Regions from separate parts of the Glutamicibacter sp. NPDC087831 genome, predicted to be linked through region 4. Evidence: riboswitches for the same ligand, from Rfam matches in the RefSeq annotation. Region 4 holds a riboswitch; each other region holds the start of a gene.
The links. Region 4 has a riboswitch for S-adenosylmethionine ahead of ACIOJF_RS13530 (ABC transporter substrate-binding protein). Riboswitches for the same ligand answer to the same signal wherever they lie in the genome.
Positions count from the first base shown of each region.

Region 1: another riboswitch for S-adenosylmethionine. It lies ahead of ACIOJF_RS16450 (hypothetical protein); the one in region 4 lies ahead of ACIOJF_RS13530 (ABC transporter substrate-binding protein).
Region 2: another riboswitch for S-adenosylmethionine. It lies ahead of ACIOJF_RS07825 (substrate-binding domain-containing protein); the one in region 4 lies ahead of ACIOJF_RS13530 (ABC transporter substrate-binding protein).
Region 3: another riboswitch for S-adenosylmethionine. It lies ahead of ACIOJF_RS07110 (flavin reductase family protein); the one in region 4 lies ahead of ACIOJF_RS13530 (ABC transporter substrate-binding protein).

Region 1 is NZ_JBIUVH010000006.1:44,095-47,901, forward strand. Features, by position in the region: gene ACIOJF_RS16440 (LOG family protein) at 1-481, shown strand, start outside; gene ACIOJF_RS16445 (VIT1/CCC1 transporter family protein) at 545-1,648, opposite strand; gene ACIOJF_RS16450 (hypothetical protein) at 1,703-1,969, opposite strand; SAM riboswitch class IV at 1,985-2,098, opposite strand; gene ACIOJF_RS16455 (DinB family protein) at 2,166-2,753, opposite strand; gene ACIOJF_RS16460 (helix-turn-helix domain-containing protein) at 2,887-3,453, shown strand; gene ACIOJF_RS16465 (hypothetical protein) at 3,590-3,807, shown strand, end outside.
Region 2 is NZ_JBIUVH010000002.1:293,375-297,181, reverse strand. Features, by position in the region: gene ACIOJF_RS07830 (sugar ABC transporter ATP-binding protein) at 1-195, opposite strand, end outside; gene ACIOJF_RS07825 (substrate-binding domain-containing protein) at 179-1,219, opposite strand; SAM riboswitch class I at 1,287-1,376, opposite strand; gene ACIOJF_RS07820 (SdpI family protein) at 1,651-2,025, shown strand; gene ACIOJF_RS07815 (GntP family permease) at 2,101-3,462, opposite strand; gene ACIOJF_RS07810 (sugar diacid recognition domain-containing protein) at 3,755-3,807, opposite strand, start outside.
Region 3 is NZ_JBIUVH010000002.1:131,503-135,309, forward strand. Features, by position in the region: gene ACIOJF_RS07100 (PaaI family thioesterase) at 1-209, opposite strand, end outside; gene ACIOJF_RS07105 (long-chain-fatty-acid--CoA ligase) at 225-1,832, opposite strand; SAM riboswitch class IV at 2,210-2,326, shown strand; gene ACIOJF_RS07110 (flavin reductase family protein) at 2,421-2,921, shown strand.
Region 4 is NZ_JBIUVH010000004.1:115,374-119,180, reverse strand. Features, by position in the region: gene ACIOJF_RS13535 (ABC transporter permease) at 1-494, opposite strand, end outside; gene ACIOJF_RS13530 (ABC transporter substrate-binding protein) at 506-2,137, opposite strand; SAM riboswitch class I at 2,262-2,353, opposite strand; gene ACIOJF_RS13525 (MetQ/NlpA family ABC transporter substrate-binding protein) at 2,647-3,558, opposite strand; gene ACIOJF_RS13520 (methionine ABC transporter permease) at 3,588-3,807, opposite strand, start outside.

The DNA.
Region 1 (3,807 bases), on a different contig from region 4:
GCCAGATGCGATCCATCAGCGCACCGGCTGGGCGAGAACTGCGCTGATGGTCAAGGAGCGTTTCCCGAGCCAGCGGCAGTCCCTGGGCGTGCCAACCTGGTTCTACGGCCACGAGCCGCCGAATCTGTTTGCCACCCAGATTGCCAAGTTCTTCACCAATTCCATTCGTGAAGCGATTTTGCTGGAGCAGTCCAACGGCGGGCTGGTAGTTCTGCCCGGGGCCGCCGGCACGGTGCAGGAAATCTTCCAGGATGCCTGCGAAAACTACTACGCTACCGGTGCTCGCGTGGTGCCGATGGTGCTGATCGGCAAGGACTATTGGACGAGGGATCTGCCTGCTTGGCCGCTGCTTCAGGCCCTGGCCAAGGACCGTGTCATGGAACAGAAGATTGCTCTGGTGGATACCGCCGAAGAAGCGATGGAGTTCATCCAGAGCATGCAAACCCTGCGCCGGCGTACCCGGCGGCCGGAGAACAGCTAGAGCACGGCATGGAAAATGCCGGTACAGCCAAAGCTGTACCGGCATTCGAATCGCAGCAGGCTGCTATCCGATGCTGACGTCGAAGATCAGGCCCAAGCAGTAGGTGATGGCCGCTGCGCCCCAGCCGATGGCTAGCTGGCGCAGGCCGCGCTTGAGCGGGGAGGCACCGGAAAGCAGTCCCACGATCCCTCCGGTGATCATCAGGGCCACGCCTACCAGGACTACCGAGACGAGGATCGCGGTCATGCCGGAGAGCCCAAGGATATAAGGCAGGATCGGCACGACCGCGCCGGAAGCGAAAAGGATGAACGAGGTGGCCGCCGCGCCGGTGGCCGACCCCAGTTCCTGGTGCTCCTTCTCGAGTTCTTCGCCGCGGCCTTCCGGGTTCAACGAGAAGTCGGGGTTGCAATCGCAGGTGAACAGGCCCATGCGTTCTGCGGCCCGGTGCGCTGCATCTTCATCGCTCATTCCGCGGGCCTTGTAGATCAGCACCAGCTCGTTGGCGTCCAGATCGAGGTTCGGGGCGGCGGTTAGCGTGACCTGGGTTGGTCGCGAGGCGGTCAGCAGCTCGCGCTGGGAACGCACCGAGACGTATTCGCCAGCTGCCATGGACAGTGCGCCGGCCAGCAAACCGGCAACACCGGAGAACAGCACGAAGGTCGCTGAAACACCGGTCGCACCGATACCCATGATCAACGCCAGGTTGGAAACCAGCCCGTCGTTGGCGCCGAAGACCGCAGCGCGGAAGTTGCCCGAAAGGCGCGCACGGCCTGCTGTAGCCAGCGCCCGGACGACCTCTTCGTGGACCTGTTCGTCGGCCGCCATCTGCGCGGTGGCGTCCTTGTCGTCGCGGTAGGGCGAACTGCTTTCGGAGCGCTGGGCCATGGCCAGCACGAAGACCGAACCGAAATGCAATGCCAGGAAACGCAGCATGGTGCGTCGCAGCGACGGGCGGACTTCCTTGAAATGCTCGCCGAGCAGGACGCGCCAGTGGGATTCGTGGCGGGCTTCCGCCTCTGCAAGGCCCAGCAGGATTTGCCGTTCTTGACCGGTTTTCTTTTCCGCGAGGGCCCTGTAGATGGAGCCTTCGGCGACTTCATCAGCGAGATACTTGCGCCATCGCTGGATCTGCGCTTTGGTAGGTTCGGTTTCTGGGTGCTGTGGCATCGCGACGATGACTCTCCTGGAACATGGATTTTCCAATGAAACCCGTGGATCGGATCAACCACCCAGTTTAGTCAGGGCTCCTGCACTTGGGAATTTGGCAAGGCTAAAAGCAATTCTCTTGCCCGCGGGATTTCCGGCTACCGGCAGCACCAGCTGCAATTCAGAAGTGGCCGGATCATAGGTCGGCCTGCGGGCGCAACGGGCAATGAGCCGTTCAAGCCTGAGCGGATCTGCAACGTAGCGGGTGCGCCAGCGCCCCTCGGCCTTGAACTGCACTTGGCCGGTCTGGCGGTCGATGACGGGCAGAATCGGATATGCCATGGAGGTCAACTCTCTTGCGAGCTCTTGCCCGTGCACCTGTTGGTGCGCGGACCGCTTCCTCATCCGAACCACCCATGAACTTGGGGTTGGTGCGCGGCCAGTCGGAGCTTGGCGCCGCGTCTCGTGAAGCAACATTTCCGATGGTACCGCCGGCGGCAGGGCGCGGTGAAGTCCGAATGCGTAATATGACTGCGGCTCAGCTGCCCGGGGCAAAGGCATTGGCCAGTTGCTGCAGCTTCTCGCGTTGTTCGGCCCATTGCCCCGCGGTGTAGTCGGGCAGCAGATCCAGTTGCGCGGTCCAGCCAGCGCGGCCATCGAGCTGCTCGCGGATAATATCCAGATGCCCTGCATGCCGGGAGGTTTCGGCGAGCGCATGGATGAGCAGGTGATCCAAGGTGGTTTTGCCAGCTGGCCCCCACCACGGTACCTCTACGGGACAGTCCAGGGGCAGATCGCTGATGGCTTCATCGGCGAAGGCGATGGCTTTCCGATACAGGCCGATCAGCTGTTGCGCATCCATATCTGCTGGCGGGAGGAAATCCGCGTCGGGATCATGCGGCGCAATGAATTCGCGAACGTAGCGGTCATCGGCCCTGCGCTTGAGGCAGGTGCCGAAATATTCGTATTCATTGATCGCCAAATGGTGCAGTACTCCCAGGATATGGGTGCCTGTAGGGGTGAGCGGAGTGCGTGCCAGGTGTTCGGCGAGGCCTTCTGCCTTGTAGATCGCATTCTCGCGCGCGTCGTTCAGGTACCCGCAGAGCTTGTCCTTGGTGCTGTCCATGGGCAGAGTCTAGTGAGCGCTGCAGTCTCGCGGTAGAGGGCGCGGTGTGTTTACCATTGGTAAACTTGCCCCGCAGGCCTTGAAGCCAAAGTGGTTGCGGTTGTTGCTGCAGAAAACGTCGAGGAGCCAAACGATGAAAACCTTGCCAGTTGAACCAACCGGTGCCGCGATCAATATCGGTGCGAGGCTGCGCGGGGTGCGCCAGACCCAGCGTATGACCATTGACCAGGTCGCCGAGCTATCCGGACTGACCAAGGGTTTCCTCTCGCGTGTGGAGCGCGACCTGACCAGCCCTTCGGTTTCCACTCTTTTGCGGTTGTGCGAAGTGCTGGGCATGGAGGTCGGTACCCTCTTCGAGGTTCCTGAAACGAAACTGGTCCGACTGGAGCAGGCACCCCGTGTTTCCCTGGGCGGTGACGGCATCACGGAGCAGCTGGTCACGCCGCGCAGCGAGAAGCGGGTGCAGATGATTCGCGCCGAGATTGCGCCCAAGGGCACCGGTGAAGCGGAGCTGTATTCGGTGGATTGCGAGCTGGAAGTGCTGCACGTGATCGCTGGAAAATTCATCCTGGTATTGCCTGATCAGCGCGTAGAACTCGAAGCAGGCGATACGATCACCTTCCCCGGGCGTGAACCGCATAGCTGGGAAAACGATTCTGATGAGGTTGCCGTGGTTACCTGGACGCTGATCCTCTCATGACGCCAATCCCTTGCGCTTGCTGCCATGGCACGGCATGCGCAGTGCGGCTGCGCGTTCGTCTGCGGGGAGATGAACCGCGTATTCTAGGAACGATGCGTTGTTCCGGGCGCTCGGGACAATCAGTGATGGGAGAGGCGTGAGGACAGGCGAACCAACCGCTGCGCAAGATCAACTGCGCAGTATCAGCTGGTGGGCTTCGATACTTTTCGGCGTTCTTATTGGCACCACCTTGACCTGGATCCGCACCCAACGCAATTTCTTCTTCATTGGCGCCGCGATTCTGGCCGTCGTCATTGTCACCATTGGCGTGCGGACGATTCGCCGACGGGCACGCTTCCCGGTGATGGCGCAGGC
Region 2 (3,807 bases), on a different contig from region 4:
GATCTGCCCCGAGTCCAGGGTGTACAGCCCGGTGAGTATCTTGATCAGGGTGGATTTTCCAGCTCCGTTTTCGCCCACTAGGCCCAGAACCTCTCCGGCCCGAAGCTGCAGGTGCACATGGTCGAGCACGGCGACCGTGCCAAAGGACTTGTTGATGGCGGCCATGCTCAGCAGTTCCTTAGATTCCGTTGTCATGGCGCACCTGATTCACGTTGTCCTTGTCGACAAAAATCGGCTCGGCATAGCTGGTGCTCGGAACCAGATCGGTTTGCCCATCGAGGAACAGGGCGATATTAGTGGCCGAGGCAGCGGCAATCTGCTTGGTGGGCTGAGCGACGGTGAACTGGTATGAACTGTCCGGGTTCGCTATCAAATCCAGGGCCCCGGGCTCTGCGTCCACTCCATACAGCTTGATGTCGCCACCAGTGGGATCGATGGCCTGCGCGGCACCGATCAGCGGCATGTCCCAGCAGGACCAAATCGCGTCAACTTCGCCCTCGGGCAGCCTGCGCAGTTGGTCCTGGATCTGGTTTTTGGCATCCTCGATGGTGCCTTCGTATTTGTCCTGGAGTTCCGGGGTGATCTTCTCGATATTTGGGTAGTCTTCCAGCACCAGGTTCAGGCTGTTGTAGCGGATCCGGCAGGGAGTCACACCGGGGAAGCCGTTGAAGACCAGAATCTTCCCCTTGCCGTGGAGGTCTTCAGCCATGGTGCGAGCCAGCGTGGTGCCGACGTTCCAGTTGTCGCTGGTGACGTTGTTCTTCGAGTATTCGCTTTGGAAATCGATGGTGAACAGCGGGATCCCGGCGGCGTCCACCTTGGCCAAGGCAGGAGTGAGCGTTTGGGCATCGCCCAGGATCACCACGATGGCATCGGGCGACTGGGTGATCAGGTTTTCTACGTCAGAGACGTGCTTCTCGTCTTTGGCTTCGGCTTGGGTAGCGATGACCTCGCCGCCGAGCTCTTTGATGCGCTCTTGGATCTGCTGGTAGACCACGCGCGAGTAGTCGTGCAGGATATCCTTGGCCGCGATGCCGACCTTTTTGCCTTTGAGTGAAGGAACGTTGTCGAGCTTATGCTCGGCTTGCGGATTACTGCTTTGCGCCACAACCGGCGCTATTTCCGGCCGTGGTTCTTTCAGCGAGCAGCCAGTCAGCAGTGTTGCTGCCGCCATCGCTGAAGCCAGAACTTTCAAGGCGTTCGGACGAGTACGAGTCATGTCGTCCCTCTCTTAGACAAATTGAACGAGGGATCCCGAACAGAAGTTCATGCTTCTAGACCCGGGAGTTCCATCGAACCTGGCGTTAGCACTACCTGCTGGTGCAGGCTTGCTGCGGCGTCTCGGAGCCAGGTCTCTCAGCCGCTCTGGATGGGTTGTGCTCCGAGTCAAGCATTACTGGCAGGTCCTCGGGAAGGGCGCTGTCATGCGGAGGAACAGCAGGACAAAATACGTCATCTTCGCGCCTTCGCCCTGCCGGAAAACGGGCAGATAAGACGTCATATGACCTTCGCATGACGCAATTGGCATGCCGGAACTGGATCTCAAGAACGTTCCCGCAGGCATCGATTGGGAACACAGCGTGGATCAGGGCACTTCCATGCGACCGCATAGAATGGCCATTCAAGATCAATCGGCAGAAGAGGCGGCAAGTGGATCCAGCAGGCGTGATTGCCTTCATGTTCGGGTTGCTGAGCATAACGCTGGTCGCAGCGTTCCTCGCCCCGATGGCACGGGACCGGAAGCTCGCTCGCAATGCGGCGATCGGCATCAAGACGCGCCACACCTTGGCCAGCGATGACGCCTGGTTCGCCGGGCATCAGCAGGCTGCGCCCCTGCTTGCCGCGGCTTCCTGGGCCGGTTGGGCGGCATTGGCCAGCGCAGCAGTTCTCTGCCTGCTGGGCCAATTCGGTTTCGCCTTCGCCGCGACCGGAACCGGCTACCTGGCCGCCATCGCGTTGCTGGTGATCTCGACTGCCACAGCGAATAAGGCCGCGCGGAGCTTCCCGGCGGCAGGCCTGGGCTAATCCAGCACTGCTTAAAGCAACGGATCGCGCCATCTGCCGATGGCGCGATCCGCTGCTTTCTTGGAAGGCGTGCTGCTAAAGCAGTACGGCTCCCAGGACCAGTACAGTCAGGAACCCCGCGGTGCCCTGGATGGCGGTAGCCACGCTCAGGGTCTTGTAGGCGGTGATCACCGGAATGCGGCTGAGCTGCGAGACGACCCAGAAGTAGGAGTCGTTGGCGTGCGAGACAACCATCGCACCGGCGCCTACTGCCAATACGGATAGCACCATGCCCAGCTCCGAACCCAAGCCCAGGGAGCCGAGCATCGGAGCGACCAGCGCGGAAGTGGTCACCATTGAGACGGTGGACGAGCCCTGGGCGGACTTCAGTGCAGCGGCGATCAGGAATGGCACAGCCAGGCCCAAGCCCAGTCCGCTGAGTGAATCCGAAAGAATCGTGGTCAGATCCGACGCGGCCAGGACCGCCCCGAAGCCGGCGCCGGCACCGGTGATCAGCAAGATCGGAGCAGCGGTGCGTACAGCTTCGTTCATCTGCTCATTGAAGACCGCCAGCTTGCTGCCACCGCTCAAAAGAAAAGTCGATGAGATCAAGCCGAAGATCAGCGCAATAACTGGCGTCCCCAGGAAGGAAAGGATTTCCAGGGCAGCGCCTTCGCCCATCGGGTGCGAGGGCAGCTTCGCAATGGATGCGGCACAGATCAGCACCAGCGGAACCAGGATCGGCATGAAGGCCAGCGCCGGGCTGGGCAATTTTCCGAAGCTTGCACGCAGCTGCTCATAGTCGAGTTCGGAGATGTCATTGTGGTCGTCGCTTGGCAACGGGGTCCATTTGGACTTGTTGAAGCGGCTGGCGTAGGCCAAGCCGGCAAGGGCCGAGATGGCCGCAACGGGCAATCCGACAGCGATGATCAAGCCCAAGTTATCGGCAATGCCGATGCTTTCGGCTGCGGCCAGCGGGCCCGGAGTTGGAGGCACCATGGTGTGGGTCGCGTACAGGCCGGTCATCAGGGCGATGGAAGTTGCCAGCCCAGAGATCCCGGTACGCAGGGTGATCGCTTTGCGCAGCGAGTTGAGCACCACGTATCCCGAGTCGCAGAAGACCGGAATGGAAACGATGTAGCCGATAATCGATAGCGTCAGGTTGGGGAACCGGGTACCCAGGACCTTGATCAGCGCATCTGCCATGGAGATCGCGGCGCCGGATTTCTCCAGGATGACACCGATCATTGTTCCGAACAGGATCACCAGTCCGATATTTCCCATGGTGCTGCCGAAAGCCGTGGTGACCGTCGAAGCCACGTCGGCCAGCGGAATCCGGTAGGCGAAGGCCGCCAGGATAGCGGCGCCAACGAGGGCGAGAAATGGGCTGATCTTCAAGCGTGCTGTGACCATCACGATGGCCACAACAAGGATCAGCAGAACTAGCAGTTCGTACACGGCGGGTTGGCTCCTTTGCCAATATCGGTAGTTCAATGCGCCCAGCCCGCAATGGCTCAACGGGTGGACCAGCCCTATCGGCAAAGCCGCTCAAGGCTTTGCCCGTTGGGCTAGATGCCACCGTGCCACCCCGGGTTTCGGGCGCAAAGATCGATCATCCTGCCAATACTAGGAAAAGTGACCCCGAATACCTATGGGCACACGACCACATTTGCCTGGGTTCGAAAGAGCCAATGTGTGCAAACATCCCACCCTTCCCAGCCCCGGCGCCAGCTCCCCTAGTTTCCAGGGCCTAGAAAACATGCAGCTGGCCCAAGGCCACTCTCGCGTAGATGGCATGCTGGA
Region 3 (3,807 bases), on a different contig from region 4:
GCCACCGCGTAGCTGGCGCCCACCGATCCTGCGCTCTCGATGATCGAGGTGTACACGCCGCCATGGACTACGCCCCAGGGGGTGTGGTGGTTCTCGTCCAACTGCGCGTGGCCGCGTACTTCAGTGGCTGTGATTTCATCGAATTCCAGTCCGATGCTTTCGCTGAAACGGCTGGACTTGTTGGGAATCCGTGGTGCTGGGTTATCCAATTGGTGATCCTCGGGCTAGTTCGGTGTGCTGGCTTCTAGCGCCTGGGCGCGCAGGACATTCTTCTGCACCTTACCAGTGGAGGTGCGCGGCAGATCCTGCGGGAAGACGATGGTGCGCGGCACCTTGAAACCGGCCAGCTTTTCGCGGGCGAATTCAATCAGCGTTTGCGCGTCCAGGGAGGATCCGCTGGCGCGGATGACATATGCCACCGGACGCTCGCCCCATTTCTCGTCCGCTATGCCGATGACGGCCAGGTCCAGCACCTCAGGGTGCGAGGCCAGCGCCTGCTCCACCTCGATGGTGGAGATGTTCTCGCCGCCGGAAATGATGATGTCCTTGGCCCGGTCGCGCACCTGGATGTAGCCATCCGGGTGCATGACACCCAGATCGCCGGTGTGGAACCAGCCGCCATGGAAAGCTTGGGTAGTGGCCGCTTCATCGCGGTAGTAGCCGATCATGACGTTATTGCCGCGCAGCACGATTTCGCCCATGGTCTGTCCATCCGCCGGGACATCGTTCATGTTCTCGTCAACAATGCGTGCGGACTCGGCGGTAATCATGCCAACGCCTTGGCGGGCGAGCTTCGCGGCCCGGTCCGGGCCATCGAGGGCATCCCACTCATCCTGGTACTCGCACACCGTGTACGGTCCGTATACCTCGGTGAGGCCATATACATGGACTACCTCGATGCCCAGCTTCTGCAGCTTGGAGATGATTGCCGGGGACGGGGGAGCTCCTGCGGTGGTGATGCGCAGTGGCGCATCGAGCTGGTGGGCGCGGGTGGAGTCGGCGATGATGGAGCAGACGGTCGGAGCGCCGCACAAGTGGGTGGTTCCAAGATTCTCGATGGCATCCCAAACGGAATCTTCGCGCACGCCGCGCAGGCACAGGTGGGTTCCTCCCGCTGCGGTGACGGCCCATGGAGTGCACCAGCCGTTGCAGTGGAACATCGGCAGGGTCCACAAGTAGCGGGTCTTGGCCGTGAAGCCCTGGTGGTGCGCTTCGCCCAACGAGTTCAGGTAGCTGCCGCGGTGCGAGTAGAGCACGCCCTTCGGCTTGCCGGTGGTGCCCGACGTGTAATTGAGAGTGATCGGAGCCCGCTCATCGGCGATGGCGTAGGGAAGTCTTTCATCCGAGGCTTGTGCGATTAGCTCGTCCAAGGTGGCGTCCACGGGCACGTCCGGACGTTCTCCGGCGTACTGGTCATCGGTGATCTCGATGAGCGCCTCCAGCGTTGGGTTCTCGCGGCGCAGGGTCTTCGTGTTCTCCAACAGCTCTGTGTCGGCAAGCATCAGCTTGGCAGCAGAATGATCAATGATGTATTGCAGCTCGTGGGCCGAGAGTCGGGTGTTCAGGGCAACGAGGACTGCGCCTGACAGCGGTACGGCGTAATGCGCCATGAGCATTTCGGGAGTATTCGGTGCCAGCACGGCCACGCGGTCGCCCGGCTCAATGCGAGCCTTCAGCGCCTGGGCAAAGCGGTGCACCCGTGCTTCGAATTCTTCATAGGAGAAGATGCGAGTTCCATGGATGACGGCGGTCTTCTTCGGATAGGCCTCGACTGTGCGTTCCAAGAAACGCAGTGGGGTCAATTCTGAATGGTTGGCCTGAATCTCTACCATGGTGTGGCTATTCCTCAATCGTCATCGATGGTTACGGAGAACAATAAGCAGGAGTGTGACTCAATGCACTCCATGACCAATAGTGGCATGAACCTCAGCGTCATGCCGGGAAACCAAGTTTCATTACGGTGGGCGGTAGGGGATTCGCGCCAGGGCCCCGAGCCCAGGGGAGGCGTTAGTGTTCTGCCGAATCAAGGGCGGCGGAAGCCTGCTGCGATCATGGGGGCCGAGGGGTTCAAGAAGCGCGGCGCATAGCGAATAAAAGGCTGCCCAAGGACTTCTGGTGGGGCCTTGGATCGAATATTGCGTCGAATATTGCGATTTGCGAAGTGAAATGTTTGACGGCTGTTCGTCATGAGCCATATCGTTTTAAACAGAATCAAGAGCATCAGCTATAAGCCCTGGCTTGCTGATCGGCAACCCTCTCAACGGTAGTGGGGTGCTCCAGGTGAGGATTCGGTTCCACGCAAAATGTGCTGGAACAAGTACCGCACACGGCGCGGAACTTCAGCCCAAGCGGCTTCGAGTAACGAGAAGCCAATGCTTGCAGGCTACTGCGCGGTGGGCAAGACCCAAAGGAATCGAGCCATGTCATTGAATCTTGAACTTGACCCGTTGACCCTGCGCAAGGTTTTCGCTCAGCATCCATCAGGGGTAGCCGCCCTCTGTGCAGAACTGGATGGCGTGAAGACGGGACTTGTCGCTTCATCGTTTACCGTGGGAGTTTCCCTCGAACCTGCACTGGTGATGTTCGCCGTGCAGAAGTCCTCGAACACTTGGCCAAAGCTGCGCGAAGCTGGCCGCATTGGCGTCTCGGTGCTGAGCGAACGCAATGATGGTGTCTGCGCTCAGATTGCCTCGAAAAATGGCGACCGGTTCCGCGGAATCGATACCTATTCCTCGGATCAGGGCGCGCTCTTCGTCAACGACTCAACGTTGTGGTTGGAGACTTCGATCTACAACGAGGTCGAAGCGGGGGATCACTGGGTAGTCCTGATGGAAGTCCACGGGCACCGCACCTCCGAGCACTCGCCACAGATCTTCCATGATTCGCGGTTCCATTCGCTGCCGATTCCTGAGCTCGTATAAGCGCTTCGCATCTTCCAAAGCTCCGGCCAGATCAAAACATCGATCTGGCCGGAGCTTTTTGAATTCCGGTTAGGCGGGTTGAGCCGTTCCCCGCAGCCCTCGACACCGGCAATGCCCGTTCTCTCACGCCACCCAGAAGACGTGGCAAGATGGCTGGCAATCTCATGGCCTGCCTTCTTGGGCCAGCTGCCCCAGGCATTTGGCGATAACCTCGTCATCAAAGTATCTGTCGCGAGAAACCTTGAACTCGCCATATCCGCCACCCGTCTGGGCCGTCGAACAGAACCACGCAGATAGCTCATGGATCCTCGCTGCACGCTGGACCAGAGCGGCAGAGAATTGCCGGCAACCCTCGCATGGGGCTTCCGAGCCATGCAAAGGCTGCGCATCACAAATGAAACCGGCGCTTTATGGCGTCTTCACTGGCGCGCGTCGCGGACGCGAAGTGGCGAGAGTGCGCCGGCAGCCCAGTCGCTGATCCAGGTTCGCCCGCCGAGTCGTTGCACACATTAAGTTATCCACCGCCCCCGAACGCAGAAACCCTAGCCGATTGTGGACTACTGGAAGATCCGGCCTTGCTGGCGAATTTAATCCACGGTGACTTAGGGTTTTGTAAATTCACCAGTATCCACAAGGTTATCCACAAAACTGTGGACAAGACGTGGGCAAATGTGTACAAAGGCTGAAAAACCCCGGGAACTGGGCGATTAAGGGTGTTGATAACCTTGGGTCGGTTGGCGTGAGCTTCAATGAATTAAGTTTCTGTCCACAGGTGTGCGAATACAAACAACCAAGTCAACAGATATTAATGATACGTAGAGTGGGGTAATCCACAGAGTTCTCCCCAGACTGTGAACAGGGAAGTCCACAGGTAGAGGAGTGTTAT
Region 4 (3,807 bases):
GACATCACGCCGAGCTGCACGGCCAACAGCTGCAAGAGCAGCAGCCCCAACCAGAAAACAGGTATCGAAACCATCAAAGGTGGCAGGTTCAGCAGCGCCTTGCGCAACGTCCCGCTTCTGGCCAGGCTCGCAGCCGACGCGATGGCCAGGGCGAATACCACCGAAAGAACGAATGCACTACCAGCCAGAATCAAGGTGGATCCAGCGACTTCCCCGATGCGCGTTGCCACTTCCGAACCATTGGATAGCGAATATCCAAGATCCCCGCGAAGCAGCCCGAGCAACTGCGAGAAGTACTGCACGAAGAGCGGCTGGTCGTATCCGTAGTACGCCTTCATCTGGGCAATGGTGGCTGGATCCGCCGCCGAGTCAGTGCTCAGGAAGATCGTGACCGGGTCATTCGGCAAGGATTGCACGGCAATGAAAACCGCTGTGTAGGCAAGCCAGATGACCAGAAGCGCCTGCCCCAGTCGTTTTACGATGTAAGTGCCCATGGATTTGGCTCCTAGCCTTCGCTCTTCCAAGCACCTTGGAAGATTGGCGCGGTACCGGAAGTGAACTCGACGTTCGCCGAGCTATGGGCGCCATAGACCTGGACTTCGTCCCAAAGAACCAGCGTCAGCGCCTTGTCCAGCACCAGGGCACGCTGTTCCTCTTCGACCAGCTTCAGGTGTTCCTCATCGGTAGTCGCCGACTGCTCTTTGGTGAAAAGCTTGTTCAGTTCAGGATCAGCGCGAAGGGTCTGGTTGTTGTTCGCGGGTGCATACACCGGGCCCAGTCCGCCGTACGCAAACTGGCGAGTTCCGAAGAACTCCACCTTGTCGTCAACAAGTGCGTTGGTCAGGAAAGTATTGTCTGCCGCACGGTTGATCAGCTGGACGCCGATCTCGCGCCATTGCTGTTCAATCAGTTCGAAAGCGGGCTTGATGACCACGGAGTTATTCGAGGTGGAAATCGTGACTTCCAGTTTCTTCCCGTCCTTCTCCCGAATGCCATCTACGCCCGGCTTCCATCCGGCGTCGTCCAATAACTGCTTGGCCTTGTCCGGGCTATAGGCCAATTCGGCAGACAGGTCTACAAACCCTGGTGCCTTGTGGTTGAGGATCGATCCCGAGATGACATAGCTATCCGAGAGAACGGTGTCTTTGATGGCCTGGCGGTCGATTGCAACCTGCAGTGCCTGGCGGACTTTGACGTCTTCCAGCTTTCCCGAGCCAATGCGCACAGCTGCGTGGTTGGTGGTCAGGTCCACCCCTTCGGCCGCGTAAACCTTGCCTCCGCTGGAGGCCAGCACCTGTTCGTCTACCGGCTGCAATCCTCGGACGAGATCCACCTGCCCGGACTGGGCGGCGCCGGCACGGCTAGCGACCTCTGGAAGGTACTTGATAACCAAGGTATCCAGGTAGGCATCACCCTGGTTTGGGGCAGTTTCTGGCGCCCAGGCGTAGTCATCTCGGCTGCTGAACACGACTTCTTCATCAGGCTTTTCCGATTCGAAGACGAATGGGCCGGAACCAACAATTTTGGAGATGGAAGACTGCGCGGCATTGTCCAGTTCAAGGGTCTTCGGGGACACCAAACCAGCAGTTACGGAGGAAGTCGACCTAAGGAAATTGGCATCTGGCCGCTTGAGCGTGACCTTGACCTTGTTGTCCCCTACGACCTCTGCCGACTTATAGGCAGCAAAGTCAACGTTTGGCGCAATCTGGGCAGACTTGATTCCCTTTCCAAGGGCATCCAGGTTCAGCTTCACAGCCTCAGCATCCAGCGTGGAGCCGTCTGAGAAAGTGACACCGTCGCGAATGGTGAAGGTAAACTCCGTCTGGTCTTCATTGGCTTCGAATTCGCTGGCGATCCAGCCAACCAGTTTGCCGGCTTCCACATCGTAGTAGGTCAGGCGATCAAGCACTGAGTTCAGAACATTCGCTTTCTCATAGAAGCGTGCTGCCTGAGTCTGCCAATTGTTGATAGGGGTAACTTCAGCGAAGGTGAAGGTGCCACCTTCAACCGGAGTCCCTGGATCGGCTGCTGCTTGCGCTGCGCCCGTCTTAGTGGCGTTGCCTCCGCAAGCGGTGAGCGACAAGCCCAGAACGGCAAGAATCGCAGTGGTCTTCAGTCCAAAATGTGCTGTACGCATGATTTCAAATGTCCTCTCGGTTGGTGACCCGAGGATTACGCCTAGATTCGCTGCACGTTCTGCCATGATTTGTGGGAATACTCTTGGCGAGTTTCTCCCGGCAGACCGTCATGAAAATTAGCAATCTCCATCGGTCCTGGCCTTAGCACCGCTCCCGTTCACGGGTGGTTGCTGCGACTTCAACGAGCCAGGTCTCTCGGTCGCTCTGGATGGGGTGTCCGGCTGTACCGGCCGAACAATTCAAGTCTGCAACCCGTGAATTCAGCAGACAAGCGTTACGTAAGACAGCGGTCATGAAGTCACACAACGCATCCTGAAATGCCCGATGTTCGTCATATTGGGCGTAATGCTCCGTCACAAGTCCAAGGGTTAATCATCTTGACGGGAAATCCTTGACGCTGCCAGCCTCGGCGGAGATAATGTGCCATCTGGAGCGCGAAGAGGCCCGGCACCTGTCGGTGCCGGGCCGCTTCGCGCACGCCGATCAGTGCAGCGCAATGGCAGTTCCGTCAGGAACCGGAGACCGGGGTGAGCACTCCCTGGACCAGCGGATCCTCGGTCGTGGCCAGGTACTCCTGCAGCCGCGGATCGGAGAAGGCTTCCACAAGCTTCTGCGCATCGGCGCTCTTGGCGTACTCCGCGCCCATGATCAGGCGGGAGGCGAAGGTCTTGGGCGGCTCGGGGAACAAGATCCCCTGTTCGCGGTCGACCTTGCCGGCGTCGAATTGGGAGACGTAGCCGATGGCCGCGCCAACATCGTCGAGCATGCGCGGCATCGCCAGCAGGTCGGCTTCCTTCAGCTCGAAGCCCCGGGGGTTATCGATGACATCGGAGATCTTCGCGGTGCGCGGTTCGATGTCAGGGTCCAGGCCGAGCAGGCCCTCGCGTTGCAGCAGCCACAGCGCCTGGCCCTGGTTGGCCACATCATTGGGCAGCAGCAGCGAGGCGCCACGCGGGATGTCCTCGACCGAGTCGTAATGGTTCGAATAGAGCCCGAAACCCCACTGGAAGAGCTCCACCGTGGGTTCCAGCTCAACCCCGGCGGCCTCCGCGGACTGCTCCATGTACCACTGGTGCTCGAAAATCGTGGCATCGAATTGGCCGCTGGCCACCGCCTGGTTGGCCTGGATCGGATCCTGAAGCCCGACCTTCTCGATTTCGATGCCGTAGTCCGGGGCGATCTCCTGCGCCACGAAATCCAGGATCTTCTCCTCGCCGGCCATGGCCGGTTCGAAGTGCACGGTGAACTTCGTCTGGCTTCCGGCGGCCGAAGCAGCGGCAGGGGCGGAGCGCTGCTGGCCCAGCAGCACACCGAGGATGAGGGCGGCCACGGCCGCGAGGGCGGCGATGGTCCAGGGAAGGGCATTGCGGTTCTTGCGCAGCGTGAAGCCGTGGTCGTGCCCGGCGTGCGGTGTAGTCATGGTCTCGCTCGTTCGTTCGTCGATGGTATTCAGGGACGCGCCAGGGCGCGGGCGATGCGGTCGCCGAGGAATTGGACAATTTGCACGGTCAGGATCAGCACCACGATGGTCGCCAGCATGACGTTCATGTCGAAGCGCTGGTAGCCGTAGGTCACAGCGAGATAGCCGATGCCGCCGGCCCCGATGGTTCCGGCGATGGCCGAGTACTCGATCATCGAGATGGTGTTCAGCGTGATAGCCGAGGCCAGG